3 regions of the Luteibacter sp. P4_D7_3 genome follow, and region 2 is predicted to be linked to each of the others. Evidence: riboswitches for the same ligand, from Rfam matches in the RefSeq annotation. Region 2 holds a riboswitch; each other region holds the start of a gene.
The links. A riboswitch is a leader RNA that binds a small molecule or an ion and turns the genes downstream of it on or off. The one in region 2 is predicted to bind cobalamin.
Positions count from the first base shown of each region.

Region 1: it holds a riboswitch for cobalamin, as region 2 does, so the genes downstream of both, AC1DSN_RS04645 (TonB-dependent receptor domain-containing protein) here and AC1DSN_RS00380 (ribonucleoside-diphosphate reductase subunit alpha) in region 2, are expected to answer to the same signal.
Region 3: it holds a riboswitch for cobalamin, as region 2 does, so the genes downstream of both, metE (5-methyltetrahydropteroyltriglutamate--homocysteine S-methyltransferase) here and AC1DSN_RS00380 (ribonucleoside-diphosphate reductase subunit alpha) in region 2, are expected to answer to the same signal.

Region 1 covers NZ_JBFUIT010000025.1:16,038-23,792, forward strand. The annotation lists gene AC1DSN_RS04645 (TonB-dependent receptor domain-containing protein) at 1-1,756, opposite strand, end outside; cobalamin riboswitch at 1,894-2,129, opposite strand; gene nagA (N-acetylglucosamine-6-phosphate deacetylase) at 2,176-3,321, opposite strand; gene AC1DSN_RS04655 (SIS domain-containing protein) at 3,339-4,373, opposite strand; gene AC1DSN_RS04660 (GntR family transcriptional regulator) at 4,389-5,141, opposite strand; gene zwf (glucose-6-phosphate dehydrogenase) at 5,380-6,852, shown strand; gene pgl (6-phosphogluconolactonase) at 6,852-7,553, shown strand; gene edd (phosphogluconate dehydratase) at 7,664-7,755, shown strand, end outside.
Region 2 covers NZ_JBFUIT010000001.1:74,898-91,654, forward strand. The annotation lists gene AC1DSN_RS00335 (MFS transporter) at 1-515, shown strand, start outside; gene AC1DSN_RS00340 (membrane-bound PQQ-dependent dehydrogenase, glucose/quinate/shikimate family) at 581-3,043, opposite strand; gene AC1DSN_RS00345 (AMP-binding protein) at 3,137-4,816, opposite strand; gene AC1DSN_RS00350 (NmrA family NAD(P)-binding protein) at 4,857-5,714, opposite strand; gene AC1DSN_RS00355 (methyl-accepting chemotaxis protein) at 5,816-7,501, opposite strand; gene AC1DSN_RS00360 (family 78 glycoside hydrolase catalytic domain) at 7,608-10,196, opposite strand; gene AC1DSN_RS00365 (DUF2501 domain-containing protein) at 10,329-10,781, shown strand; gene AC1DSN_RS00370 (SDR family oxidoreductase) at 10,849-11,757, shown strand; gene AC1DSN_RS00375 (hybrid sensor histidine kinase/response regulator) at 11,760-14,594, opposite strand; cobalamin riboswitch at 14,785-14,996, shown strand; gene AC1DSN_RS00380 (ribonucleoside-diphosphate reductase subunit alpha) at 15,164-16,757, shown strand, end outside.
Region 3 covers NZ_JBFUIT010000016.1:7,925-13,833, reverse strand. The annotation lists gene AC1DSN_RS03330 (alpha/beta fold hydrolase) at 1-58, opposite strand, end outside; gene AC1DSN_RS03325 (YcxB family protein) at 173-664, shown strand; gene metK (methionine adenosyltransferase) at 765-1,985, opposite strand; gene metE (5-methyltetrahydropteroyltriglutamate--homocysteine S-methyltransferase) at 2,237-4,528, opposite strand; cobalamin riboswitch at 4,725-4,943, opposite strand; gene AC1DSN_RS03310 (glycosyltransferase) at 5,033-5,909, shown strand, end outside.

The sequences.
Region 1 (7,755 bases), on a different contig from region 2:
CGTGCCAGGTGGCACGAACATCCGCCGTCGCGTAGCCGCCCAGGCGTGTCGTATTCGCGGCATCGTCGTAGCTGTAACCGGCGGAGTAGACCGAGCCACCGACGGTGAAGGCGCCGAGATCGCGGTCCACGTCCACGCGGGCCGTACGCTTGGGACGGCGTGCCAGGAGGTTGTTGTACTCGTCACCGCTGTCACGGTCCTTCGGCTGCTGCAGGGTGGCGTAGCCACGCAGGTGCCAGCCGTCCACGTCCGCGCCCAGCTGTCCTTCAACGCCACGGATGCGTGCCTTGCTGACATTGATCGGCAGGAAGTTCGCATCGAAGCCGATCAGGTCGTTCACCCGCGTCTGGTAGGCGTTCACCGCCCAGTTCCAGATGCCCGGGCGGGCCGACAGGCCGATCTCGGCCGTGCGCGACTTCTCCGGGCTCAGGTTCACCGGCGCGCCGTACGGGTAGTACTCGTCGTTGAAGGTCGGCGCGTGGAACGCGGTGCCGTAGGAGGCGGTGACCTTCATGCCGTTGTCGAAGCGGAAGCCGTACGCGGCCTGGCCGGTGGTGTGGTTGCCGAACTGGTTGTTGTGGTCGTGACGTGCCGACAGCTGGATCTCATTGGCGCCGAAGATGCCCTGGTACAGCGCGAACACGCCGGTGTTCTCGCGCGTGTCCTTCAGGTAATCCGTGTCGCTCTTCAGCTTCTCCTGCTGGAAGTCCACGCCGACGCTGAGCGTCTGGCCCGGAGCGAGCGTGAAATCGTTCTGCCAGGAGGCCTGGTTGCGCTTGGAGTACAGGTAACCCACGCGCGCCTTGTCGACGCCGTAGTTCACGAAGTCCAGGGTCTTGTCGGCGCCGTTGAGGTAGTTGTCGGCGCGGTCCTGGTTCTGGCCCAGGCTGATCGACATGCGCCAGTTCTCCAGCGCGTTGAACGCGAGCTTGGTGCCGGCGACCTGCTGCGAGCGGCGGGTCAGGTTCTGGAAGTCACCGTCGTATTCGATGTCGCCCTTGCTACGCAGCCAGCTGCCGGTGAGCTCCGTACCGTCGTCCCAGCGGTAGCCGCCGGAGAGCGCGCCGTTATAGGTGCGGTAGGCGTCATGGTCGGGTTCGTCGGTGAAGCAGCCTTTGAAGGCCTCGCCCGCACCGACACGGCAGGCATTGATGCCCGAGGTGTACTGGCCGCCGAGGCTGGCGTTGTACCAGCTGTGCTGCGTGCCACCGGACAGGCCGAACTGGCCGTCGGTGTAGCCGTGGCTGCCACCGGTGACCGACACCGAAGGCGTGGGCGCTTCGCCGGCCTGGCCGTGGCGGGTGAAGATCTGGATGACGCCACCGATGGCGTCCGAGCCATACAGGCTCGACTGCGGGCCGCGAACGATCTCGATGTGGTCGATCTGGTCCACCGGCAGCTGCTCGTAGGCCGGGATGCCGGCACCGACCGTGCCGACGCGCACACCGTCCAATAGGACCAGGGTGTGCGAGGAGTTGGTGCCGCGCATGAACAACGATGTCTGCTGGCCGATGCCACCGGTGTTCGCCATGACGATGCCCGGCAGGCCGGTGAGCAGGTCCTGCACGCTGACCGGCTGCAGGCGCTCGATGTCCTCGCGGGTGATCAGCGTGACCGGGGCGAGCACTTCGTCGAGCGGCGTGGCCGCACGGTTGGCCGTGACCACCACCGGATCGAGCTTCTCGGCGGGAGCGTCGGCCGCGTGGGTGGCGGCGATGGACGACAGCAGGRCCATCGCGAGCAGGGTCTTCTTCATGGAGCCGTTTCCTTAGTGCGTCGCTAAAGGCGAAACGGAGGACAAACGGCGAACGGCATGCGGGCACGGATCGACCCGGAACGCTGTCCGGATCCGCCCTCCGCGAATCGCCCAACATAAAACGCCCCGCGAGTGTCGCGAGGCGAATGCATCGGGCCGGTCTCCGGACTCGCGTCAGCCACCTGCCGTGGCGGAACCCGGCGCCTTCCCGCTTTCGCAGTGGCGTATGGCCGGTTTCCGTAAAGACCTTCAGGCCTTCCTGTCGCTTACCGTTGCGGGGGCAGTGCCGGAATAGTCGCGAGGCGACGCACCGGCTTCCCGTTTCATCCCACCAGCGACCGCCGGCCGGGACACCCGAACGGCGCCACTCTAGCGGGCCGCCGGGTTCATGTCACGCGGATTTAACAAACGTGACGGTGTCAGCCGACGACGCGGACGCCACCGATCCAGGTCTCGACGACCTCGTGGTTGTGGTCCATCACGACCAGGTCGGCACGGTAGCCGGCGGCGATGTGGCCGTGGGTGGCGCCGAGGCCGAGGAAGGCGGCCGGGTAGGTCGAGGCCATGCGGGCGGCTTCGTCATAAGGCACGCCGACCATGTTGATCGTGTTGCGTACGGCCGTGGCCATGTCCAGCGCGGAGCCGGCCAGGGTGCCGTCGGCGGTCTGGCAGACACCGTCCTTCACCGTGATCGTCTCGCCCTTCAGCACGAAGGTCGGGTCGTCGGAGCCGACCGGCGGCATGGCATCGGTCACCAGCATCATCTTCTCGCGCGCCTTCGCCGCGATGGCGACACGCAAGGAAGCCGGATGCACGTGGTGGCCGTCGACAATCAGGCCGCACCAGCTGGCGGGATCCTCGAGTGCGGCGCCGACCACACCAGGTTCGCGGCTGGTGAACGGGGTCATGGCGTTGAACAGGTGCGTGAAGCCGCGAATGCCAGTGGCCAGCGCGTTACGCGTGGTGTCGTAGTCGGCGGCGGTGTGGCCGGCAGCGACGATGACGCCGTTGGCGACCAGCTCCTGCAGCACGGCGGCGCTGGCGCGTTCCGGTGCGAGGGTGAGCAGAGTCACGCCGCCGTGGCGGCGCGCGACCATCGCCACGTCACTCGCATCGGCGATGCGGAACTTGGCCGGATCGTGCACGCCCTTGCGTTCGGGCGCGATGAACGGGCCTTCGAGATGGATGCCGAGCACGCCGGGCACGCCCTGGGCCACGGCTTCGTTCACGGCGTCGATAGCCTTCGCCATGACGTCGACATCGTCGCTGATGAGGGTGGGCAGGAAGCCGGTCGTGCCGAACTTCGCATGCGCCTCGCCGATCCTGCGGATCGCATCGACGGTGGGTACGTCGTTGAACAGCACGCCACCGCCGCCGTTGACCTGGCAGTCGATAAAGCCGGGTAGCAGGGTGCGGCCACCGAGATCGTGGCGTTCCGCCGCGCGCACGCGCGGATCGGATGGCAGCGCGAGACCGGTGATTTTTCCGTCGTCGATGAGGACGGCAAAGCCACCCTGGAATCCGTTATCGGTAAGGACGCGGCCGTTGACGAGGGCGAGGGTCATACGAGGAACTCCATGAATCAGACGGTTTCCGTCACCTTGTTCAGGTGCGGCGGGACGTCGGGATTGAAGCCACGGCGCAGTGCGAGGGCGGCGGTGGCGCGATAGAAGCTCTGCACGGTGACCAGCACCGCGGCGATGGGTGCCGTGGCGACGAGCGGGAGGATGTCGTCACCCGTGGCACCCGGCGCGGCTACCCACACCTTGGCACCGCGCTTGCGGAACTCGGCGGCGACCTCGAGCACGCCGGGCAGGGTGTCGTCGTTCTGCGCGAAGAACAGCACCGGAAAATGGGGGCCAACCAGGGCCATCGGGCCGTGCTTCACCTCGGCCGCGCTGAAGGCTTCGGCATGCAGCCCACAGGTTTCCTTGAACTTGAGCGCGGCCTCGAGCGCACCGGCGAAACCAAAACCACGACCGACGACGAACAGGTTGTGCGCATCCACCAGCCCGTCGGTGAGTGCCGACCAGTCGGCGTTCCAACCGTGACGAAGCTGGGCGGGCAGCGCGGTGATCGCATCGGCGATCTCGGGCTTGCCGCTCCACCGGGCGGCGATGTGCAGGATGGCGAACAGCGCGCCGAGATAACTCTTGGTCGCGGCGACGCTGGTTTCCGGTCCGGCGTGCAGGGGCACGACGACGTCGGCGACATCGGCAAGCGGCGAATCCACCACGTTGACCAGCGCGACCACGTAGGCACCCGCCTTTTTCGCGGCCTCGGCATTGCGGACCAGGTCGGGGCTCTTGCCGGACTGCGAGACGGCCACATAGAGCGCGCCGTCGAGGCGCTGCGCCGCGTGGTAAATCGAGGTGACCGACGGCGAGGCCGACGCGGTGACGACGCCGAGCTGGGTTTCAAACACGTACTTGGCGTACATGGCCGCGTGATCCGAGCTGCCACGTGCGCAGGTGATGACCATGCGCGGCGGTGTGGCGCGCAGGCGCTCGGCGAGCGCCCCGATCACGGCTTCGTTGTTGGCAAGTTGCCGCTCGACGACCTCGGCGGTCTCGTGCGCTTCGCGGAACATCAGGGTGTCTTGCGGCTGGATCGTCATGGTCTGGTTGGCTCGTTAGTCGCTTTGCAGTTCGGCGACGAAGTCATAGATGTCCCCGCGGTACCAGGAACAGGTGAATTCGACGATCCGGCCGTCGTCGAGAAAGCTGCGGCGTTCGATGCTGAGTCCCGCGCTGCCGGCGCTCAGGCGCAGCAGTCGCGTCTGCGCGGGGCCGAGCACGACGGCACGCAGGCGTTGCAAGGCACGAAGCGGGCGGTTGCCCAGCTTGTCCAGGGCCTCGTAGAGCGAATCCTCGACCAGGTTCGGGTCGGGCAGGAGCGACAACGGCACAGCGCTGCGCTCGATGGCCAGCGGTTCGTCGCCGGCATAGCGCAGGCGATGCAGGCGGACCACCTGGGTGCCCGGCGACAGGTTCATCGCCATGGATTCCTCGGGGGTGACTTCGCCGATCGCCCGTTCGAAGAACTCGGAGCGCGGGTTGAGGCCGCGCGCACGCAGGTCCTCGGTGAAGCTGGTCATCCGCGAGAGCGGCTTGACGATACGTTCGGAGACGAAGGTGCCGGCGCCGTGGCGCTGGGTGAGCAGGCCGTCCTCGACCAGGCCACCGATGGCCTTGCGTACGGTGACCCGGGACAGGGTGAGGGCCCTGGCGAGATCACGTTCGCTGGGCAGTGCATGGCCGACCTGCACCTCGCCGTTCTCGATCACGTTGCGAATAGCCCGACGCAGGCGCATGTACGCCAGCGGCAGCCGGGCGGCCGGGTCGTGCTGCAGGCGCTGGTATTCGGCGACGAGGGCGATTTCCATTTCCTGAAGATACCAATACCCGACCACTGGGGCAAGCGCGTGCAAGTTCGTCCATACCACCGGAGGATTCAAACAGTCGTTTGCACGATCCAAATGGGCGCTGGAAACGTTTCCGTTGGGTAATCGTGCCGCCAATGGCGGCGAAACGCCGCGGCGATTGGTACGGGGCTGGTATGACCTGGTATGTCACTGGTACGATCCGGTGGCATCTTCCCTCGACGTTGAACAGGCCACTGTCGTGAGCGCACAACTCCTGCCGATCGAGCCGTTCGATCTGGTCATTTTCGGCGGCACCGGCGACCTCGCCGTCCGCAAGCTCCTCCCCGCCATGTACCACCGGTTCGTCGACGGCCAGATCCAGCCGAGCAGCCGGATCATCGGTGTCGCCCGCGAAGGTCTCGACGACGCCGGGTATCGTGAGCAGGTCCGCGTCGCCATCGAGAAAGGCGTGGCCCACGTGGCCAAGGCCCAGCTCGACGCCTTCATCGCGATGATCGGCTACCGCTCGCTGGACGCCCGCAAGGCCGACGGCTGGGACGAGTTCTCGGCCCTCATGGCCGCGCAGCCGACGCATATCCGCGTGTTCTATCTCTCGACCGCGCCGGACATCTTCACCGACATCTGCCAGCGACTCGGCTCGTTGGGCCTCAACGGCGAACGCTCGCGCGTGGTGCTGGAAAAGCCGATCGGCCGCGACCTGCAGAGCGCCAACGCGATCAACGACGCGGTCGCCGGCTACTTCACCGAATCGCAGACCTACCGCATCGATCATTACCTCGGTAAGGAGACGGTGCAGAACCTGCTGGCGCTGCGCTTCGGCAACGCGCTGTTCGAGCCGCTGTGGAATGCCCAGCACATCGACCACGTGCAGATCACCGTCGCCGAAACCGTGGGCGTCGGCCATCGCGCCGGCTACTACGACCGTGCCGGTGCCCTGCGCGACATGGTCCAGAACCATATCCTGCAGCTGTTGTGCATGCTCGCCATGGAGCCGCCGTCGTCGCTGGAGCCGGATGCCGTGCGCGACGAGAAGCTCAAGGTGCTGCGGTCGCTGCGTCCGATCGATGCGAGCAACGCTGGCCTACTCACCGTGCGCGGCCAGTACCGTGCCGGCGCGGCCGAAGGCCAGAGCGTCCCGGGTTACCTGGACGAACTGGGCAGCGACCAGTCCAAGACCGAAACCTTCGTCGCCCTCAAGGCGGAGATCGGTAACTGGCGCTGGGCTGGTGTGCCGTTCTACCTGCGCACCGGCAAGCGCCTTCCCAGTCGCGTTTCGGAAATCGTGGTGACGTTCCGTGCGCTGCCGCATTCCATCTTCGATCCCGCCAATGGTCCGCTGCTGCCGAATCGCCTGACGCTGCGTCTGCAGCCGGACGAAGGCGTGAAGCTGTGGCTGACCATCAAGCATCCGGGTCCGGGTGGCCTGCGCCTGCGTCACGTGCCGCTCGACATGAGCTTCGCGGCGGCGTTCGGCATCCAGCAACCGGATGCCTACGAGCGCCTGATCCTCGACGTGGTGCGCGGCAACCCGACCCTGTTCATGCGTCGCGACGAAGTCGAGGCCGCATGGAACTGGGCCGGTCCCATCCTCCAGGCGTGGGAAGGCGGCGGCGAGACGCCGAAGCCGTACACCGCGGGTACCTGGGGTCCGAGCGCCGCCGTGGCGCTCATCGAACGTGATGGCCGTACCTGGGCCGAGGACGCTGCCTGATGAACGCAAAAGTGAACCGCCATGAATTCGCCGATCGCCTGACCCTCGGCGACACGCTGGCCAAAGATATCGCGAGCAAGCTCGATGCCGCCGTCAAGGCACGCGGCAAAGCCAGTCTCGCCGTCAGCGGCGGCAGCACGCCGAAGCTGATGTTCGCCGTGCTGGCCGAGCAGGAAATCGACTGGTCCAAGGTCACGATCACCCTGGTCGACGAGCGCTGGGTGGATGAAGACAACGAGCGCTCCAACGCGCGCCTCGTCAAGAAAACGCTGATCGCGCACGAAGCACACGTCGCCGGTTTCCAGCCGCTGTTCGACAAGGCGCATGCGGACGATGTCGACGCCGCGCTCGCGGGCGTCGGCGCAAAGGTCGACGCACTCGGCAAGCCGTTCGACGTCGTCGTGCTCGGCATGGGTCCGGATGGTCATACCGCTTCGTTCTTCCCCGGCGGCGACCATCTCGCCCAGGCGCTCGACCTCGACGGCAAGCAGAGCGTCCTGTCGATGCGCGCCGACGGTGCCGGTGAGCCGCGCATCACGCTCAGCCTGCCCCGTGTACTCGATACGCGCGCGCTCTACCTGCACATCGAAGGCAACGACAAGAAAGAGATCCTCGGCAAGGCGCTTGCCGGCGAAGATTTCCCGATCGCCGCGGTGCTCAAGCAGGACCGTGTCGCCGTCGACGTGTACTGGTCGCCCTGAGCCTGCTTTTTACCTGAGCTTTGCAAGCCATCGTGCCGCGCGGGATACGCGCGGCCCGGGTCGCCCCGGCGGGGGCCGGCGACCCCACTACGTAGCCACGCGGGACTGCCATGAACATCCACCCTATCCTCGCCGAGGTAACTCAGCGAATCGTCGAGCGTAGCCACGCCTCGCGCGCCGCCTTCCTCACGAAGATCGAAGG
Region 2 (16,757 bases):
TCTTTTCCAAGTACGTGTACCTGGCCAGCCTGACCAGCTACTTCACCTTCTACCTCATTCACCGCTTCAACGTGTCGGTGGAGAGCGCGCAGCTGCATCTGTTCGTGTTTCTCGGCGCGGTGGCGGTGGGCACGATACTCGGCGGCCCTGTCGGCGACCGGTTCGGACGCAAGCGAGTCATATGGTTCTCGATTCTCGGCACCCTGCCCTTCACCCTGCTACTGCCGTATGCGAGCCTGTTCTGGACCGCGCCGCTGACGGTGGTCATCGGCTTGATCCTGGCTTCGGCATTTCCAGCCATCGTGGTGTTCGCGCAGGAGTTGGTGCCGGGCAAGGTGGGGATGATTTCCGGTTTGTTCTTCGGGTTTTCGTTTGGCATGGGCGGCCTTGGCGCGGCCATTCTTGGTGAGCTCGCCGACCACATCGGGATCGAAGCCGTGTATCAGATTTGTGCGTTTCTGCCCTTGATCGGGTTGTTGGCCGCGTTGTTGCCGGATACGAAGAAGAAGCGGTGAAGCATCGCCGATGAATCGGCTCCCACACGTAGCCTCATGTGGGAGCCGCTTCAGCGGCGATGTTTTTAAGGCTTAGGCAACGCGTAAGCGATAACCCAGTCGCCCTGCTTCGTACCCAGCGAGCCATGCCCACCCGCCGTCACCAGCAGGTACTGACGCCCACTGCTGTCCGCATACGTCATAGGCGTGGCCTGGCCACCCGCGGGCAGGCGCGATTCCCACAGCTTCTTACCCGTACGCACGTCGTAACCGCGGACGTAGTAGTCGAGCGTGCCGCTGAGGAAGGTCACGCCACCGGCCGTGGTGACCATACCGCCCAGGCTAGGGACACCGAGCGGCATCGGGATCGGCAGCGGGGCGCTGTCGATGATCGTGCCGTTCTTGTGGCGCCAGAGCATCTTGCCAGTGCGCAGGTCGACGCCAGCCACGTAGCCCCACGGCGGCGCCTGGCAGGGAATGCCCAGCGGCGACAGGAATGCCGACAGTTCGATGCCGTAAGGAATGCCCTCGGCCTTCTTCACGCCCTCGGTCTCGCTCTTCGCGGGACCGACTTCCATCCTGGCCAGCGTTTCTTTCGGAATCAGCTTCGACTGGAAGGCCATGTAGCTGGGATTGATCAGCATGAGCTGGCGCGTCGGGTCCACCGACACACCGCCCCAGTCGAACACGCCGAAGTTACCCGGGAAGACCAGGGATCCCTGTTCGGACGGCGGCGTGAACATGCCCTCATAGCGTAGCGAACGGAAGCGCACGCGACACCAGAGCTGGTCGAAGGGCGTCGTGCCCCACATGTCCTGCTCGCGCACCTGCGGCGGAGCAAAGTTGAGGTCGGACAGCGGCTGGGTCGGCGCGGTGTGATCGCCCGGGACGGCGCCCTGTGGGCGAGGCACTTCGTTGATCGGCACGATCGGCGTGCCGTCGCGACGGTCGAGCACGTACACACTGCCCTGCTTGGTCGACGCCAGCACGGCCGGCTTCACGCCGTCGGCCGTCTGCAGGTCCACGAGCGTCGGTTGGCCGCCCACGTCCATGTCCCACAGATCGTGGTGCGTGAACTGGTAGTTCCACTTGAGCTTACCCGTCGCGATATCGAGTGCGACCAGACCGGCGCCGAACTTCTCGGAGGTGGGCGTGCGGCCGCCGGCGAACTGGTCGGGCGTCTGGTTGCCCATGGGCAGGTAGACCATGCCGAGGTTCTCGTCGACGCTGAAGAGCGACCAGACATTCGGCGAGTTACGCGTGTAGATGCCATCGGGACCGATCGGCGCGGTCGCGTCCGGGTTGCCCGGATCGAAGTTCCACACCAGGTGACCGTCGTGCACATCGTAGGCGCGAATCACGCCGGACGGCTCGTTGGTCGATTCGTTATCGGTGACGTGACCGCCAATGATGACGAGATCCTTCGTCACCGCCGGCGGCGAGGTGGAGTAGTAGCCGCCCGGCGTGAACGGTCCGATGTTGCTACGCAGGTTGATCGTGCCTTGCTCGCCGAAGTCGGTGCAGGGCTGACCGGAGTCCGCATTGAGCGCGATAAGGCGCGCATCGGCGGTCGGCAGGAACAGACGACGCGGGCATGTCGCTGAAGCAGTGGCCGTCAGCGGCAGCGGTGCCGTGGAAGCGGCAGCGGGAAGACCCGGGGCGGTCGTCGCCGGGGCGGGAATCACGGCGGACGCGTACTTCGCGTCGTCGTGGTAAGAGACGCCGCGACAGGTCATGTGCTCCCAGTGCTTGAAGCCGACGGGACTCTGGATTTTCGGGTCGAACTCCCAGCGCTTCTGGCCCGTGGCTGCATCGACGGCGATCACGCGGCTATGCGGCGTGCAAAGGTACACGGTGTCGCCGATCTTAAGCGGGGTGTTCTCGGCGGTCGTTTCGGTCGGATCGTCCGGACCGACCTTGTCGCCCGTCTCGATCTTCCACGCCACCTGCAGCTGACCGACGTTGTCCGGCGTGATCTGGGTCAACGGCGAATAGCGTTGACCGTAAGGAGAACTGCCGTAGTCGGTCCAGTCGCCATCCGCGCGCGCGGCGCGGTCGCCCTGCGGGCCGGAGACATCGGCCATGGGTAGTTCGCCGGGCAGGTCGTGGTCCACATGGAACACGCCGACGATGCCAACAGCGGCAACGATCAGCAGGGAGACAAAAAGAAAGCCACCACCGGTGTCGCGGGCGCTGTCGTAGTAACGATCACGGCCCAGGCCACGTCGTGGCCACGGCAGCAAGAGCCACAGGCCAAGCACGAACCACACGTCGAGGCGCGGCAGCAGCTGCCAGAAATCCCAATGGACTTCCCACACCGACCAGGCGGCGCTGCCGATAAGCATGAGCGCGTAGAGGCCGACGGCCAGGCGCTGTCGCAGCAGCAACAGGATGGCCACGACCAGCAGGATCGCACCGGCTACCAGGTAGTAGATGGAGCCACCGAGATTGACGAGGCGGATGCCACCTAACAGCGTGGCCACACCGGCCAGCGCAAAAAGGAACGCCGTGAACAGCGTTGCCGGATGAAATCTTCTGACTCGTTTCACGTGTCGCCTCACCATGAGCAGTAACCCCACCCCTATGCGACAGGGTGGTGCTCACAGCGTGAATCCGAAGTAGAGACGAGACATCGCGCGTTCTTACGCGCTCGCGTTTTCGGCAAGCTCGGCCATCATCGCTTCCCGCATCAGGTATTTCTGCACCTTCCCGGTCACCGTCATCGGGAAGGCGTCGACAAAGCGCACGAAGTGCGGCACCTTGAAGTAAGCAAGATGCCGGCGACAGTAGTCCTGTATCGCGGCGGCCGACACGGCGCTGCCGTCGCGCAGACGGATCCATGCGCAGACCTGCTCGCCCAGGCGCGCATCCGGCACGCCGAACACCTGCACGTCCTGGATATCCGGGTGGCCGTAAAGGAACTCTTCGATCTCGCGCGGATAGATGTTCTCGCCACCGCGGATGATCATGTCCTTCAGGCGGCCGACAACGGTGCAATAGCCGGCGTCGTCGATGGTGGCGAGGTCGCCTGTGTGCATCCAGCGAGCATCGTCGAGTGCGGCGCGTGTGTTGGCTTCGTCGGCCCAGTAGCCGCGCATCACCGAGTAGCCACGCGTGAGCAGTTCGCCGGTGCCACCTCGGGGCACGACACGCCCCGTCTCGTCGACGATCTTGACCTCCACGTGCGGATGAATCCTTCCGACCGTAGATACGCGCAGTTCGAGGGGGTCTTCGGCCACGGTCTGGAAACTGACCGGGCTCGTTTCCGTCATGCCGTAGGCGATCGTGACCTCGGCCATGTGCATGTCGCGCACGACGCGCCGCATGATCTCGATGGGACACGGCGAGCCGGCCATGATGCCGGTGCGAAGCGAGGTGAGGTCGAACTCATGGAAACGTGGATGCTCCAGTTCGGCGATGAACATCGTCGGCACGCCATGAAGGCCCGTACATCGTTCTTCGGCCACGGTTTCCAGCGTGGTGAGCGCATCGAAACCCTCGCCCGGAATGACCATGCAGGCACCGTGCGTGACGCAAGCGAGATTGCCGAGCACCATGCCGAAGCAGTGATAGAAGGGCACGGGAATGCAGAGACGATCCTGCTCGGTCAGGCGCATGGCCTCGCCGATGAAGAAGCCGTTGTTGACGATGTTGTGATGCGTCAACGTCGCGCCCTTCGGTGCACCGGTGGTTCCCGAGGTGAACTGGATATTCACCGGATCGTCGAAGGACAGCCTGGTCTCGATCGCGGCAAGCGTCGCCCGCGCCCCGGCATCCGCGGCGATGTCCGCCCAGCGCCGCGTGCCTGGCGCCGGCTCATCGTCGAGCAGGATGACGTGCCGCAGATCCGGCAGCGCCGCCGCACGCAATCCGCCAGGCTCGGAGCTCGCAAGCTCCGGCGCCAGCCCGCCGAGAATCTCCAGGTAGTGCGAACTCTTGAAGGCTCGCGGCAGGATCAGCGCGCGGCAGGCCACCTTGTTCAACGAATAGGCCAGCTCGTGAGAGCGGTAGGCCGGATTGATGTTGACCAGGATCAGGCCCGCCTTGGGCGCGGCGAACTGCGCCACTACCCATTCGGCCCGGTTGGGCGCCCAGATGCCGATGCGGTCGCCGGGCTCCAGACCCAGCGCGAGCAGCCCGGCGGCAACGCGTTCGACCTCGGCGTGGAACTCGCCATACGTCCAGCGGATGCCTTGCTGGCGAACGACCAGGGCCGGCCGCTCCGGCCAGCGCGCGGCGATACGGTCGAGCATGACCCCGACCGTTTCGCCGAGCAGCGGCGTGGCACTCGCACCCTGGACATAACTTGCGGCGTGATCCATGCGGCGTTCCTCGAGCAGGGGCGTTGCAAGGCAGGATAGGTCAGCTGCCGCGACTCACCAACCCGGCGATCACCTCATCGACGCCGGTAGGACCCTTCAACGACGACCCTTCGAAGTCGATCCACCCTTCGTTGAAGCCATCAAGCATGCGCATGCGTGGTGTCGGGTTCGTCATACCCTGGGCGATGAAACCCGCTTCCCACTCGGCGCGTGGCGTCACGCGAGCGGTCACGTCGCGGCCGAGCGCCTTGGCAAAGGCGGCGGCGATGTCGTTCGGGCTGGTGCGCTGCGGGCCTTCGAGCTCCACCACGCGTACGCCGGTGGATGTCTCACCGAGCAGTCTCGCGGCCAGCTCGCCGATGTCCTTCGTGGCGACCATGGGTAGCTTGCGGTCGAGCGGGTAGAGGTAGCTGTCGATAACACCCGCGTCGCGGGCGGAGGCGACATCCCATTGGGCGTTCTCGAAGAACCAGCCCGCGCGAAGGAACGTCACCGGCATGGGCAGCTTGCCGAGGACGTCTTCCATCCGACCCAGCTGCGACAGCAGGTTTTCTTCCGTGGCATGCGCGCCGACCGTCGACAGGACCACGACGCGATCCGGCCGCGCGGCGAGCAGGGCGTCCCGAATCGACGCGATGCTGCGATTCGACTCCGGGTAGCCTGGCGACGGATCGAACACGGGCGGGAGCAGGATGAAGACCGCCTCGGCGCCTTCGAAGGCCCGCGCCAGCGCCGGGGTATCGTCGATCTCGGCGATGGCCACCTCGGCACCGCGGTCGGCAAAGGCCTTTCCCTTGGCCGCATCGCGGACCACAGCGCGGAAAGGCTTGCCTGCGGCAAACAGGGCGTCAGCCAGGGCGGTGCCGACCTGGCCGGTGATTCCGGTAATAGCGTACATGGCGTTTTTCCTCGTTTTGATAGGGACGAGGAGAACGATAGGCCGCTGGGACTAATGACTGAAGCGACTTATTTTCAGTTGTTTAGTGATCTTTTGTCACCTCAGGCGAATGCGGCCCGGGCGTTGCTACCCTTCGTCGCCGTGCCGGCCTGGCCGAAGCTGAGATCGTAGGCTGCACGCTCTGCCGACGACGCACGAGCCAACCCCTCGACATGGGCACCGCCGTCGACCGTGAAGAACGCCACCTGATCGCTCAGCGAGTGCGCCTGGTCCTGCATGGATTTGGCGGCCGCCGCAGCCTCTTCCACCAGCGCCGCGTTCTCCTGGGTGACCTGATCGATTTGTGCAATCGCAAGGTTCACCTGATCCACGCCCGCGGACTGCTCGGCGCTCGCCGCCGCGATCTCGGCGACGATGTCGGTCACCTTCTTCACGCTGGCGACGATGTCACGCAAGGCGACCGAGGACCGCTCGACCAGCGCCGCACCAACCTCCACGCGTTCGCCGCTTTCGGCGATCAGGCCCTTGATCTCGCGCGACGCTGCCGCGCTGGACTGGGCCAGCCGGCGCACTTCCGCCGCCACCACCGCGAAGCCCCTGCCCTGCTCGCCGGCACGTGCCGCTTCCACGGCGGCGTTGAGGGCGAGCAGGTTGGTCTGGAAGGCGATCTCGTCGATCAGGCCAACGATGTCGCCGATGCGCCGACTGGAATCGCCGATCTCCCGCATCGCTTCCATGGCTTCGCCAACCACGGCGCCGCCCTTCTCCGCCTCGCCCCTGGCGTGACGCGAGAGACGGTCGGCCGCGTTCGCGTTCTCCGCATTCTGCTTGACCGTCGCCGTCATTTCTTCCATCGATGCCGCGGTTTCCTCGAGGCTGGAGGCCTGCTCCTGCGTACGATGGGATAGATCGTCGTTTCCCCGGGCGATCTCGGCGGATGTCGTGGCAACCACGTGCGCGCCCTGCTGCACTTCGGAAACGATGGAGGAGAGGGTGCCGCGCATACGCTCCAGTGCACCCAGCAGGCTGGCCGGTGCGTATTCGCCGCCGTCGTTGCGCAGGTCGCCGCCGGCGATGCGGCTGGCGATCTGCACTGCGTCGCGCGGTTCGCCGCCCACCGTGGCACGGATGCTGCTCATCGACAGCCAGACCACCAGCAAGGCGAGCGCCGCGATGGCCGCGGACTTGAGCAAGTCCTTTTCCAACTGGGCCCGGAAAGCGGCATCGATGTCGTCGAAGTAGGCACCCGAGATGAAGTGCAGGTCCCAGGGTTTGTACCAGCTCGAGTAACTTATCTTGTCTTTCAGCTCGTTGGTCTTGGGGATGATCTGCGTGTATCGCGTCATGCCGTGGCCGTCCTTCGTATCGGCGTCGAGCATGGCCACGTACTGATGGAAGCCCTTGCCGTCCACGTCGTCACGAATGTTCTTGCCGATATCGGCGGCGCGCAGCGGATGCATGCGCATGGTCAGCGCCGAATCGAAGGCGAAGACGTAACCGGTGTTGTGGGACCAGCGCATGGCCTGGATGTCATCGAGTGCGGCGATGCGCGCTTCGAGATCGCTCGTCTGTCCCTTCTCCGCACGAGCGTGGTACGCGTCCGCGATGGCGATCGCCGCCGTCACATGTTGCTCCAGCGTATTGGCGAGGTCCGCCATCTGCACGCGGCGGCTTTCGATCCCTGACATGACCGTCTGGCCGACAAGGCCCAGCACCAGCACGGTCATGACCATCCACACCCGCGTGTTCAACGTCGTGCGGCCGAACCAGTTCTTCAATGCGGACATGGACCGTCACCCTGCTCTACTTCCCCGTCTATGCATTAGCGGCGGGAAATCGCAGGTCTTTACGGCACTTTTATGAACAAGGCAGGAGCCGATTCATCGGCGATGCCTACGGAGCGGACAAATGATGGTCGCCCGACCCGACGACCGCGTCCGACCGCCCCGGCAATCCCACCACCGCCTCGGCCCCCACCGGCACATGCACATCCAGTTCCACCCGTCCGTCCACCTTGCGCCAGGCCACCGAGGCCTCGCCATAAGGCGTCATCACGGCGGCGGAGGCATGGTCCAGCCAGGCGGTAGCGGCCGGCCGTACCTCGATACGCTGCCAACCCGGCGCCAGCGGCCGCAGTCCGGCGACGTCGCCGAACAGCCAGTCGTCGACGGTGCCGAGGAAATAGTGCCCCCGCGAACGCGACGCCAGCTTCCAGTGCTCCCACAGGCTGGTCGCCCCGTTGTCTCGCCAGTAGCCCCAGCTGGGAAACGTGACCTGCGTCGCGATACGCCAGGCCTCATCCACGTGACCGGTGGACGTGAGCACGGGGAGGATGATCTTGGTTGCCAAGGCACCCGTATCGAGATGATCGCCACGAGCCTTCGCATCCGCCGCCACACCGGCGGCAACGCGATCGCGCAACCCGTCGGGCACCAGTCCAAAGGCCAGCGCCAGCAGGTTGTGGGCCTGCCGGTAGCCCTGGTCGCCGTCGCCGCGATAACGGCCGGCCGCGCGATCCAGGAAGTGCGCATTGAAAGCGTCCCGCACAGTATCCGCCTGCGCATCGAAGCGAGCCGCCCGTGTCGTGTCGCCCAGCACACGAAGCATCCCGGCGGTCACCCGCTGCATCCGGTACAGGTAGGCCGTGGCGGCGATACGCTTGTCTTCGGGTGCGTTCTCGCCGCCCGGATCGGTTTCCGGGCTCACCCAGTCACCCAGTTCAGTGTCGGCGATGCCGCCGGGAGAACGCGCATTCTCCATCGCCACGTAACGCGCGATACCGTCGACGTGCTCTTCCATGGGACGACGGTCGCCGGCATGCATCCACAGCGACCAGGGCACGAGCACATAGGCGGCATGCCACGTGGGTGCGCGAACATCGCCCCAGCCGGGATTCGGCGCGATCAGCAACGGTGCGCCATCCGCTTTGCGCGTGTCGGCGATATCGCGCACCCACTTCGCCAGCAAACGATCGGCATCGACGTTGCGCAGGAACATATCTGCACCGAGCATGCCATCGCCGGTCCAGCCGTTCTTTTCGTACATCGGCGTGTCGGTGGGTATGCCATGCAGGTTGTTGAGCAGGGTGTCGACCGCGGCGCGATGGATCCAGTCGAGCAGCGGGTTGGCGCTTTCGAAGCGTCCGGTGACGTCGACGTCGGTATGAACGACCTGCGCCGTAACGGCACCGAGCGCGGGCTCGCCGCCCGGCCAGCCTTCAACCTGCACGTAGCGAAAGCCCTTGTAGGAGAAGCGCGGATGCCATGGTTCGTGATTGCCGGCAAGCGTCAGGCGATCCGTCTGGAAGCCTGCTTTGAAGTAGTGGTGTTCATCCCGCGCATCCACCGTGCCGTCCGGCATGAGTTTCTCGCCGTAGTGCGCGGTGATCGTCGTCCCTGCCGGCCCCGTCGCGTCGAACGTCGCCCAGCCTGCGATGACGCGCGCAAAAGCGAAGACAAAGACGCCAGGCTTCGGCTCCGTGACGGACGTGGCGTGCAGCGTGTCGGTTACGCGGATCGGCTGTTCCGTCTGTGCCACGAGCTTGCCTCGTGGTGCGGGAAGCACGGTAGCCGGCATCCACGTTGCGGGCATCGTTTCCCGTGCGTCGTACGTTTCGCCACCGTAGAGATCGTCGACCCGCGTAGGGCCGTCGGCAACCCGCCAGCTATCGTCGCTGACGATGTCCTGTACGCGCCCATCGGCGTACCGCACGCGCAGCAGGGTACGCATGCGCGGCTGCCCATGCCATGGCGCGCGCTCCCAATGCCAGACATTGGGATTGGTCATGCCATAAAAGCCGCGACCGAGTTCGGCAGCGAGCACGTGCTCGCCCGACGTCAGCGAGACATCGGTGGCTACGACCTCCACGCGCTTGTCGTAATCGGTGAAACCAGGGGCCAGCACGGCGTCGCTGATGGGACGACCATCGATGGAGAGGTCGGCGTAGCCACCCGCTGCGACGTAGAGCGTCGCCCGCTCGACACCTGCCTCGACGTGGAACGGTTTGCGCAGCAACGGTGCCGGAAGGCTTTCCGGGTCGGCCTTGCCGATCCATTGCGCACCATGCCAACCGGCTTCGTCGAGCGCGGTATCGAAGTGCGATGCCACGCTGCCACCGCCGTCGGTGGTACGGATGTCTGCACGCCATTCGTAACGCTGGCCTGGCTGCAGGACCGGGCCGGCATAGTCGATGTCGAAGGAACGCGCCGAACTTACGTTACCGCTGTCCCATACCGGCCGGCCTTCGTGCGTCACGATGATGCGGTAGGCGATCTGTCGTGTGCCGTTGGTGCGGGAGTCGATGAGCCAGGAGAATCGCGGCGTCGTGGCGTCGACGTAGGTCGGTGTATCCGTGCGTTCGACGCGGGGGGCGTGGACCGTGACGCCGGCACCCATCGCCGCTGAAGCGGCTCCTACGGGGGGCGAAAGTCCCACGGGGAGCGCGAGGACGATGGCGAGCACGAGAGGGCGGATGCTTGGCAAGGCCGGGACCTGTCGGGGGATGAAACGTCCGAGCATAACCGGCCAGGAAGGCGCTGCGGCTCCGGTCGCATACATCCATCTAACGCGCGAAGGTTTATCCCTTCCGGACCTCGAAATTCCGGAGCCAACGTCATGAAGACCGTCCTCGCCGGTATCGCCCTCACTCTCACCGTCGCCTCGGGCGCTGCCTCCGCCGCGCAGCTCGACAGCCTTAAGGGGATGATGGGTGGATCTACCAGTTCGCTGACATCGGGCAGTACCAGCAATGCCGCTGGCATCCTGCAGTATTGCGTGACCAACAACTACCTCGGGGGCGACAGTGGCGCCTCGGGGGTGAAGGACCAGCTGCTGGGCAAGCTCGGCGGCAAGTCGTCCACGGCCGCTGCCGCGCCAACGCAGGACGCGGGCTATCTCGACGGCGCCAAGGGCTTGCTCAAGTCCAAGGATGGCAAGACCCTCGACCTTGGCGGCGCGGTCGGCTCGGACAACTCGCCCACTGGCGACATGAAAGAGAAGCTCACGCACAAGGTCTGTAAAGCCGTGCTCAAGCAGGGCAAGAGCATGCTCGGCGGCATGGGCAAATGACATGACGTGGACGGGACATGGACGTTCCGCCCCGTAAACCGGAAAGCCTCCCCCAGAGGTTTTCCCCATGGCAAAGCACGCGACGTACGACCCTTATGCGATGCGCGACCCGCGCACGCAGTATCCGCAGCCGGACTTCTCCAAGCAGCCGCAACCCGCGCCCGGCCTCGCCAGGGAGATGGTGCCGCGCCCCGATCACGGCGAAACCAGTTATCGCGGCAATGGCCGCCTGAAGGATCGCAAGGCGCTGGTCACCGGAGGCGACTCCGGTATCGGACGCGCGGCGGCGATCGCCTTTGCGCGTGAAGGCGCCAGCGTGGTGATCAACTACCTGCCCTCGGAACAGAAAGACGCCGACGAAGTGATCGGTTTGCTTACAGGCGAAGGCCATACCGTGATCGGCGTGCCCGGCGACCTGAAGGACGAGGCGTTCTGCAAACAACTGATCGCGAAGGCCGTGAAGGAGCTGGGTGGCCTGGATATCCTCGCCAATGTGGCCGGACGCCAGCAGTTTGCCAAGTCCATCGACGAGCTGGAAAGTGCGGCGTTCCAGGAAACATTCCAGACCAACGTGTTCGCGCTGTTCTGGCTGTGCAAGGCCGCGTTACCGCACATGCCGCCCGGCGCCGCCATCGTCAACACCGCCTCGATCCAGGCCTACGAGCCGTCGGACATCCTCCTCGATTACGCGCCGACGAAGGCGGCGATCGTCGCGTTCACGAAGGCGTTGGCCAAACAGGTCGCCGAGAAGGGCATCCGCGTGAACGCGGTGGCGCCGGGACCCGTATGGACGCCGCTGCAGCCTAGCGGCGGACAGCCTCAGGAGAAGCTGGTGGAGTTCGGCAAGAACGTGCCGCTGAAGCGACCCGGACAGCCGGTGGAGTGCGCGCCGGTGTATGTGTTGCTGGCTTCGCAGGAGGCCAGCTTTATTACCGGGGAGACCTACGGGGTGACCGGAGGGCATATGTTGCCTTGAGCCTACGCCGGCCGCGTAATCCGTCCGATCGCATCGATCAGATCGGAGACCCCATACGGCTTGACGATGATCGCCGTGCGCGCGTCGCGCTGGACGCCATTGGCGGTCTGGTCGCCAGTGGCAAAGAGCACTGGCAGCGACGGCTGCACCTCGCGCATGCGCTCAGCCACTTCCACGCCGTTCATCCCGGGCAGGCCGACATCGGTGAGCAGGATGTCGATGGCTTCCGCACCGTGCAAGCGCATGGCTTCGTGACCATCCCCGGCTTCGTAGACCGTATGCCCACGACTTTCCAGCATCTCGGTGACTGCCATGCGGATGAGCGCATCGTCTTCGACTACCAGGATGCGCAAGGACGCCGGAAGGCCATGGGGCGGGGGTAACGAGGGTGCTGGCGCGGCCAGGGGGCCGACCGGCGCGCGCGGTACGCGCCCGGCGAGCACATGGCGAATCTTGCGCGCCAGCGCCTCGCGGGAATACGGCTTGCTCAGCAGCTCCACACCTTCGTCCAGGCGGCCGCCGTGCACGATGGCGTTTTCGGTGTACCCGGAGGTGAAAAGCACGCCGATGCCAGGCTGCCGCTCGACCGCCTTGCGCGCCAGTTCCGGGCTACGCAGTGGACCCGGCATGACGACGTCGGTGAACAGCAGGTCGATCGCAATGCCGCTTTCGATGATCGACAGTGCGCTTTCCGCATCGCGCGCCTTGAGCACGCGGTAACCCAGGTCGGTGAGCAGACCGACCACGGTGTCGCGCACGGCTTCGTCGTCCTCGGCGACGAGTACGGTTTCATCGCCGCCGCGTACGCCCTCCTCGTCGAGCTCGACCACGCGGTCTTCGCCCTGGGTCGAGCGCGGCAGGTAGATCTTCACCGTGGTGCCCTCGCCCGGCTCGCTATAGATCTTCACGTGCCCGCCGGACTGCTTCACGAAGCCGTAGACCATGGACAGGCCCAGCCCCGTACCGCGCCCCTCCGGCTTGGTGGTGAAGAACGGCTCGAACACCTGTCCAAGAATCTCCTGCGGCATGCCCGTACCGGTATCGGTCACGGCGAGCATCACGTACTGGCCCGGGCGGACGTCGGCATGGCCCTTGGCGTAAGCGTCGTCGAGCAAGGCATTGCCTGCCTCGACGGTGAGGCGACCCTGTCCGTTCATCGCGTCGCGCGCGTTGATCGCGAGGTTGAGCAGCGCGTTCTCCACGTTCGAGGGATCCACCAGGGTGTTCCACAACCCGCCGGCGATCACGGTTTCCACCTCGATGGCCTCGCCCAACGCGCGGCGCAACAGTTCGTCCATGTCGCGGACGAAGCGACCGATGTTGACGACCTTGGGTGCCAGCGGCTGGCGGCGACCGAACGCGAGCAGCTGTGCGGCAAGCTTGGAGCCGCGCGTGACACCCGCCATGGCATTGGCGACGCGACGCTCCGCGCGTTCGTTCCCGGAGACGTCGGCGGCGAGTAACTGCAGATTGCCGCTGATCACCTGGAGGAGGTTGTTGAAATCGTGGGCCACGCCGCCGGTGAGGTTACCGATCGCATCCATCTTCTGCGCCTGGCGCAACTGCTCCTGGACCACGTCCAGCGCTGCTTCGCGGTCACGCTCAGCCGAGACGTCACGGGCCACGGCGAAGATCAGGCCCTCGCTGGGCACCGCTCGCCACGAGAGCGTGCGCAAGCCACCGTCGGCGGTGCGATAGCGGTTCTCGAAGCGAAGCGTGGTCTCGCCATCGGCCAGGTGGCCGGTTTCGTCCTGGGTGCGCGAGATGTCTTCCGGGTGAACGAAGTCGAGATAGGAACGACCTAACGTGTCGCGCTCGCTCCAGCCCAGGATGGTTGTCCACGCCGGATTGACCGATAGCAGGCGGGTGTCGGTGTCGGCCACGACCAGGATGTCGCTGGAGAGAGTCCAGACCCGGTCGCGCTCGTAGGTACGCTCGACGACCTGGCGCTCGAGATCTTTGGCCAGTAGCCGGAGCTCGTGCTCGGCACGGCGCCGTTCCACGGCCACGCGCGTGCGGCTGGCTACTTCGCTGACGAAGCTGATCTCTTCCTCGGACCAGTCGCGAGGGTCCGCGTGGTTGAGGTACAGGAGGGCGACGAAGCCGCCCCGTTCCGTCACCGGCATATTGATGAAGGACAAGGCGGTGATGCCGGCCAGGGCATCGGCGGTGGCAGCCGTGCGTGGGTCCGTCCGGGCGTCGGTGATCACCGTGGTCACGCCACGTTTGAGCTCATCGATGTAGCTGCCGTAGTCGCGAAAGTGCAGTACGCCGGCGAGGGTCTGGATCCCTGGCGCATTCCAGTCTCGCTCCACCGTGATGGTTTCGGCCACCGGGTCGATCGTGCCGTAGCCGGCCCGGCTCACCTTCAGCGTCCGGCCGAGTACCTCGGCGACACGGTAGGCAATATCGATCGGATCTTCCAGATCGCGCAGCAGGTTGCCGATCTCGATCAGGGCAACGCGGCGATCTTCGGCGGCACCGGAGCCGTCGGTGCCCTCTCCCGCCGAACGGATCGTCACCGCCGCGGTGGCTGGCAAACCCGGCCGGGCTTCGAGCGATACCCGCACGTGGGCTCCATCGACCGTGGCGAGGGCCAGCTCGCGCACGCCGTTGCCTGGTATGACCAGCGGCAGCGCCGCGACAAGGCGATCGCGGCTGTCGGGGTCCCACAGGCCGAGGAACCCCGAAGGCTCGTGTTCGCGCAAGCGGGCGGTCACCCAGGCGTTGGCGTAGAGCAGCTCTCCCGAAGCCGACACGGCCGCAAAGCCAAATGGCAGGGCATCGAGCGCATGGGAAAGGAGAGTCTGGTCCTGCAATGCGAACGATGAGGGCATCTGTCGAGCAATCGTGGGAGGCTGGTGGGCGGCGATTTTATCGGTTCATTGTGGTTCCCTTTGTGTAGACGGCCTTCACAGAACCTTCATTGGCGAGCCGTCGAAAAACGCTTGACAACAGGGACTCCCCAGCCGATCAACCACCTACGCCAACACCCTACATCTTGTGTTGACGCACCCCTTCGCCAGCTATATCGTGTGTCTCGTTGGTGTCCGGAGAGGCGCGACTGCCCGTCGGACTTAATAGGGAATACCGGTGTGAATCCGGAACTGCCCCGCAGCGGTAAGTGGAAACGATCCCGTTCAATGCACTGGTCCTTCGGGGACTGGGAAGCGACGGGTAGGCGGACCGCAAGGTCCACGTCCACGAGTCCGAAGACCTGCCAGCAATCGGTGCCCGAGAGGCCTCGATAGTGGTGACGGCTTCCGCGGGGAAGCACGTCGCGGACCGGAGGCCTTCAAAGGCGCTCCGTCCCCGACATTTCCCGTGTTTTGCCCCCATCGCATCGAGCCGACCCTCGGGACGGAGGTTTGACCAAGGCCATGGGGCTGCCAACACAATGACGACGATGGATTCCGCAGCGCGCGAGCGCACCGAGACGGCCGACGCGGCCGCCACTCCCTCCGCAGCAACCGACAAGGCGCCTGCCGCCGGTTACAAGAACGACGCGCCGCCGGCCTTCGCGCTGACGCCGCCGCACAACCCCGGACAGATGCGCGTGACCAAGCGCAACGGCGGCCACGAAGTGGTCGACGTGAACAAAATCGTGCGCGCGGTGACGCGCAGCGCCGATGGCCTGTTTGCGGTCGATCCGATGCGCGTGGCGCTGAAGACGATCGGCGGCCTGTACGACGGCGCCACCACCCAGGAACTCGACCAGCTGTCGATCCGCACCTCGGCCGCGCTCACGGCCGAAGAGCCGGAATACGGCCAGCTCGCCGCGCGCCTGCTCGCCGCGTTCGTCGACAAGGAAGTGTCGGGCCAGGACATCCAGTCCTTCTCGCAGTCGATCTCGACCGGCTTCGACCTGGGCATCCTCAACGAGCGCCTCCGCGACTTCGTGCAGATCAACGCGCGCAAGCTCAACGATGCGATCGACACGACCGGTTCGCGTCGCTTCGAGTATTTCGGCCTGCGCACGGTGTACGACCGCTACCTGCTGCGCCACCCGACCAAGCGCTTCGTGATCGAAACGCCGCAGTATTTCTTCATGCGCATCGCCTGCGCGCTCGGCGGCAACGACGTGGCCGAGACGCTCGAGCTGTACCGCATGCTCTCGTCGCTGGAGTACCTGGCCAGCTCGCCGACCCTGTTCAACGCCGGCACCGCGCATGAGCAGCTGTCGTCGTGCTTCCTGCTCGACTCCCCGCAGGACGCGCTGGAATCCATCTACGCCAAGTATGGCGACGTGGCCCAGCTATCGAAGTTCGCTGGCGGCATCGGCCTGGCCTACTCGCGCATCCGCTCGCGCGGTTCGCTGATCAAAGGCACCAACGGCCATTCGAACGGCCTCGTGCCCTGGCTGAAAACGCTCGACGCCTCGGTTGCCGCGGTGAACCAGGGCGGCAAGCGCAAGGGCGCGGCCTGCGTGTACCTGGAATCCTGGCATGCGGACATCGAGGAGTTCCTCGAGTTGCGCGAGAACACCGGCGACGACGCGCGCCGCACACACAACCTCAACCTGGCCAACTGGGTCCCCGACCTGTTCATGCGCCGCGTGGAACTGGACGGCGACTGGTCGCTGTTCGATCCGAAGATCGTCCCGCATTTCGTCGACACCTGGGGCCCGACCTTCGACGCCGCCTATGAAAAGGCCGAAGCCGAAGGCCTCGCGTCGAAGTCGATCAAGGCACGCGAGCTCTACGCCCGCATGCTGCGTTCGCTGGCCCAGACCGGCAACGGCTGGATGACCTTCAAGGATCGCTCCAACGCGACCAGCAACCAGACCGCACTGCCGCAGAACGTCATCCACCTGTCCAATCTGTGCACCGAGATCCTCGAAGTGACCTCGGAAGGCGAGACGGCCGTGTGCAACCTCGGCTCGGTGAACCTCGCCCGCCACGTGGTGGATGGCCAGTTCGACTACGACAAGCTCGCCACCACCGTGCGCACCGCCGTTCGCCAGCTCAACCGCGTGATCGACCTCAACTTCTACCCGATCG
Region 3 (5,909 bases), on a different contig from region 2:
TGGTGCCGATGTCATGGCCGACGACGACGGCCCGGAGTCTGCTTCCAGTCGGATTCACTGCACTGTGCCACAGGTGATGATTCGAACGTCACATCCGCGGCTAAGTGGCTTCCACGGGCGATCTGGCGCGTGCGGGCTACCGCCGGATACGATGCTGCCTGGGGAGGGGCCTATGACGACCATGGACATCGTGCCGGACAACGACACGCATACGTTGCGCTACCGCTCGTCTCGCGTCGAGATCTGGCGGATCTACTGGCGCGCCTGGAGAAAGAAGTTCTGGGTGATCCATGTGATTGTCGCCGCCGACCTTGCCTGGCTTTGCAGCAACAACACACTGGTGTCGATGGCACTGTGGTTTGCGGTTTGGCTCCCCGTCGTCGTTATCTGCCTCGCGGCATTTCCCCAGATCATGTTCAAGCCTCAGGAGCGCACGTTGCACCTGACGCCCGAGGGATGGTCCACCACGATTGGACGCAAGTCCGGGTCGAAGCCCTGGAAGGAAATCCGCGGCATGGCGGAGACGCCTGAAGGCTTGGTCATCGTAGGAGCCAACGGAAACGCCATGGTGGTTCCGCAGCGTGCCTTCAGTGACGAGTTCCATCGGGCCGCCGTGGTTGCCGACGTGAGAAGCTGGTTTGCTGCCTCGCGAACGGCCGCCTGAGGGATCACGATGTCGCCGACAACCGTCCTGACGCTCGCACGGCACAAAAAAAACGGGCGCCAAATTGGCGCCCGTCTTCGTGTCACCTGTCGCGAACCGCTTACTTACCGCGAGCAGCCTTCACGCCAAGACCCGCGGCATCGCGCAGGATCTCGGCCTTGTCGGTCTTCTCCCACGAGAACGCCGTGAACGTGTTGCCGTTCTTGTCGGTCATCTCGTAGGGCTTGCGGCCGAAGTGACCGTTCGAAGCGGTCTGCTGGTACATCGGGTGCACCAGGTCGAGCATCTTGATGATGCCGAACGGACGCAGGTCGAAGTGCTTGCGGATCAGCTTCTCGATCTTCTCGTCGGCAATCTTGCCGGTGCCGAAGGTGGTCACCGAGATGGACGTCGGCTCGGCGACGCCGATGGCGTAGCTGACCTGGATTTCGCAACGGTCGGCGAGGCCGGCCGCGACGATGTTCTTGGCGACGTAACGCGCGGCATAGGCAGCCGAGCGGTCGACCTTGGACGGATCCTTACCCGAGAACGCACCACCACCGTGACGGGCCCAGCCGCCGTAGGTGTCGACGATGATCTTGCGGCCGGTCAGGCCGCAATCGCCCACCGGGCCACCGATGACGAACTTGCCGGTCGGGTTGATGTGGAACTTGGTGCCCTTGTGCAGCAGCTTCGCCGGCAGCACGGGCTTGAGGATCAGCTCGCGCACGCCTTCGATGAGGTCCTTCTGCTTCACGTCCGGATCGTGCTGGGTCGAGAGCACGACGGCGTCGATGGCGACGGCTTCGCCGTTCTCGTAGCGCAGGGTGACCTGGCTCTTGGCATCCGGGCGCAGCCACGGCAGCGGCGAGTTCTTCTTCTTGCGGACCTTGGTCTGCTGCTCGACGAGGCGATGGGCGTAGTGGATCGCCGCCGGCATGTATTCGCTGGTCTCGTTGGTGGCATAGCCGAACATGAGGCCCTGGTCGCCAGCGCCCTGTTCTTCCGGCTTCTTGCGGTCCACGCCCTGGTTGATGTCCGGGGACTGCTTGCCGATGAGGTTCAGCACGCCGCAGGTTTCGCCGTCGAAGCCGACTTCCGAGGAGTTGTAGCCGATGTCGAGGATGACCTTGCGGGTCAGCGCTTCGAGGTCGATCCAGGCGCTGGTGGTGATTTCACCCGCGACGATGGCGACGCCGGTCTTCACCAGCGTCTCGCAGGCCACGCGGGCACGCGGGTCCTGGGCCAGGATGGCGTCCAGAACGGCGTCCGAGATCTGGTCGGCGATTTTGTCCGGATGGCCTTCGGAGACCGACTCGGAGGTGAAGAGGAAGTTGCTCATCGCAGGTATATATCCTTCTTTACGGATAAAGAGATAAATGGGGGCGCGCCATGATACACGGCCTTTGCCGGGTTTGCAGAGGGAAGGGTACGCCGGGGTGGTGACGATTGCATGGATGTTCAGGCGCCCGGGCCGTCCGAACGGCTGCGCGGTGCCTGGTGGGAGCCGCTTCAGCGGCGATCCGGGGGCGCCAGGGCGTTGCCCGATGGCGCGGGATCGCCGATAAATCGGCTCCTACCAGGCGGGTGCCGTCAGGCCACGGCGGCCAGGCGCTCCCGGGCGGCCTTCGCCACCGCCACCATGCCCTTCAGGGCCTCGGAGACCTCGGGCCAGCCTCGGGTCTTCAATCCGCAGTCGGGGTTCACCCAGAGCTGGTCGGGTCGGAGCACCTGGAGGGCCCGGGCGAGCAGGTCGGCCATTTCGACCTCGGTCGGCACGCGGGGTGAATGGATGTCGTAGACACCCGGACCGATCCCATTGGGATACTTGAAGCGGGTGAACGCGTCGAGCAACTCCATGCGCGACCGGCTGGTCTCGATCGAGATGACATCGGCATCCATGGCGGCCACGGCCTCGATGATGTCGTTGAACTCCGAGTAACACATGTGGGTGTGCACCTGGGTCGAGTCGCTGACCCCACCGGCCGTGATGCGGAACGCATCGACCGCCCATGCCAGGTAGGCGTCCCACTCCGCGCGACGCAACGGCAGACCTTCACGCAACGCCGGTTCGTCGATCTGGACGATGCCGATGCCGGCCTTCTCGAGGTCGTGCACTTCGTCGCGCAAGGCCAGGGCGATCTGCCGGCAAACGTCCGATCGGGGGAGGTCGTCACGCACGAACGACCACTGCAGCATCGTTACCGGGCCGGTGAGCATGCCCTTCATGGGTCGGTCGGTGAGAGACTGTGCATACGCCGACCACGCCACGGTCATCGGTGCGGGACGCGCTACATCGCCATAGATGATCGGCGGCTTGACGCAGCGCGAGCCGTAGCTCTGCACCCAGCCGAGCGACGTGAACGCATAACCGGCCAGCTGCTCGCCGAAGTATTCGACCATGTCGTTGCGCTCAGGCTCGCCGTGCACCAGCACGTCGATGCCGGCCTCTTCCTGGAAGCGAACGACACGCCGCACTTCGTCGCGCAGGATGCCGGTGTACGCATCGTCGTCGAGCTTGCCCGAACGGTGGGCGGCGCGGGCGATACGCAGGTCGTTGGTCTGCGGGAACGAGCCGATCGTCGTCGTCGGCAGGTCGGGAAGGTCGAAGCGCTCACGCTGCACGGCCGCGCGGAAGGCGAAGGCCGAACGACGCTGGCCGAACTGTGGGGTGAGCTGGCGTACGCGGGCGCGAACGTCGGCACGGACTACCTCGCCAGAGCTCTGGCGGCCGACGACGATCTCGTGCTGGCGATTCAGCGTTTTCCGCGCGGCTTCGTCGCCCGCGACGGCATCCGCGTAGCGACGCAGCTCGGCGATCTTCTGCCGCGCGAACGACAGCCATTCGGCGAGGTGTGACGGCAGGTGCTTTTCTTCGGAAACGTCGATCGGCACATGCAGCAGGGAGCACGACGTCGACAGCCACAGGCGATCGCTGCCGAGGCGTGCGAGCAGGCGATCCACGCGGGGAAGGATGGTCGCCGGATCGCTCAGCCAGATGTTGCGGCCATCGAGGACGCCGGCGGAAAGGACCCGGTCGGCCGGCAGGGCATCGAGTACGGCGTCCAGCTGGTCGGGCGCACGGGCAAGATCGACGTGCAGGCCGGCAACCGGCAACGATGTGGCAAGTTCGAGATTGGCACCGAGCTCACCGAAGTAGGTGGCGAGCAGGACGCGCACGCGGCCGTGTGCGGCGATAGCCGCGTAGGTGCGCCGGAAAGCCTCGCGCCACTCCGCGTCCAGATCGAGCACGAGCGTCGGCTCATCCACCTGCACCCAATCGGCGCCTGCCGCTGCGACGGCATCGACGACACTCAACCATGCCGGCAACAGGGCGTCGAGAAGAGCCAGCGGATCGCTGCCATCGACGGTCTTGGACAGGCGCAGGAAGCTGACGGGCCCGAGCAGGACAGGGCGTGCGACGTGACCGGCGGCGATGGCCTCGCGGTATTCGGCGACGACCTTGTCCGGGCGTGCCGTGAAGAATTGTCCCGCCTCGAGCTCCGGGACGATGTAGTGGTAGTTCGTGTCGAACCACTTGGTCATCTCCAGGGCATGCAGATCCACATCGCCGTCCTGATGGCCGCGGGCCATCGCGAAATAGCCCGCCAGGGGGTCGCGGGAGGCGAGTTCGCGGTAGCGCGCGGGGATGGCGTCGACCAGCACGGCCGCGTCGAGCACGTGGTCGTAGAGGGAAAAGTCGTTTACCGGGACACTGTCGGCCCCGGCGTCGCGAGCGAGCTTCCAGTGGCGCTGGCGCAGTTCGCGCGCGACGGCGAGCAGTTCGTCGGCGCGGCTTTCTCCCTTCCAGTGGCTCTCGAGGGCGCGCTTGAGTTCGCGGCGTCGGCCGATGCGGGGGAAGCCCGGGTAAGTTACGTGTGGCATGGATAATTCCTCTTCGTGGCAAAGAGGAGGGAAGGGCGGCTGGTCGCGAACGCACGCGGACTGCCGCGACGAGGCATGGCAGGCGTGGGGCGTCATGCAGGCTAGCCGTCGACCTTCGCCCCCGCGGGCGAACCGGATGCCGCCCCTTGCGGAGCGCCCATCCAGGTCGGGCGGACCGTCCGCGCCCATGACGGCGCGAACGGTCCGGTCGGCGGCAGGTCTTCGGGCTCGTGGATGTGGCACCGGGCTGGTGCCGCCTTGTTCGTCGCTTCCCGGATCCCGTTCGATCCAGTGCCTGTGACGGACTCGTCTCCACATACCGCTGCGGGGCAGCGCCGGATTGACACCGGCTTCCCTCTTGGCTTTATCTCTCTATTCGAATAAAGAGATAAAGACCGCTAACGGGCGGAAAATTAGCCGTATGGACGCCTGAAGTCAATCGATGGCGATGCATCGCCTCGACATCCTGGCGGCGACCATGTGCCGACACCCAGGGAGCGCCACATGACCGCAAGACACATCGTGATGGCGACGGTCGGCTCGCAGGGCGACCTTTTCCCGTTTCTGGCCGCGGGGCGGGAGCTTCGGCAGCGTGGGTATCGTGTGACGATTGGCGCCCACGGCATTCATCGGGACGCCGTGGGCGAGGCGGGGCTCGATTTCGTGCTCGCCAGCGGCATCGCCGAGCCCGAAGACAAGGCGGCGTTCGCGGCGAGGGCCTTTCATCCCTGGCGCGGACCGCGCTTCGTGGTTCGCGACCTCGCCGCCGCGGACGTCGCGAGCAGCTATGCGGCGCTCGCGCCCGTTTGTGCCGATGCGGATGCCATCGTCACCTCCACGCTGGCGTTCGCCGGACAGATCCTTGGCGAGACCCGACGGATCACCTGGCTATCGGCGGCGCTGTCGCCTGCCGTCTTTCTTTCTGCCTTCGATCCACCCGCCACGGGCATCGAGTGGCTGGACCGGTTCCTGCGATCGTCGCCCCGGCGTGGTGCCTGGGTGCGTCGCATCGGCGAAACGGTAACCTCGCCCTGGACGAAAGCGGTGCGAAGCTTCCGGCAATCGCTGGGGCTCGCAACGGTGTCCGCGTGGGGCGATCCGTTTCATCGCGGTCAGCACGCGCGCGATGGCGTGCTGGCCATGTACTCGCCCTTGCTGGGCCGCCCACCACCGGATTCGCCCGCACACACCGTGGCGACGGGCTATTGCCGCTACGTGCCGTCGGGGGATGTGCTTCCGCCAGATCTGGCCGCGTTCCTCGATGCCGGGGACGCTCCGTTGGTGTTCACCCTTGGCTCGGCCGCGGTGCACGCCGGTGAGGCCTTCCTTCGCGAAAGCATGACGACGGCGGCCGCGCTGGGTCGTCGCGCCGTACTCCTGA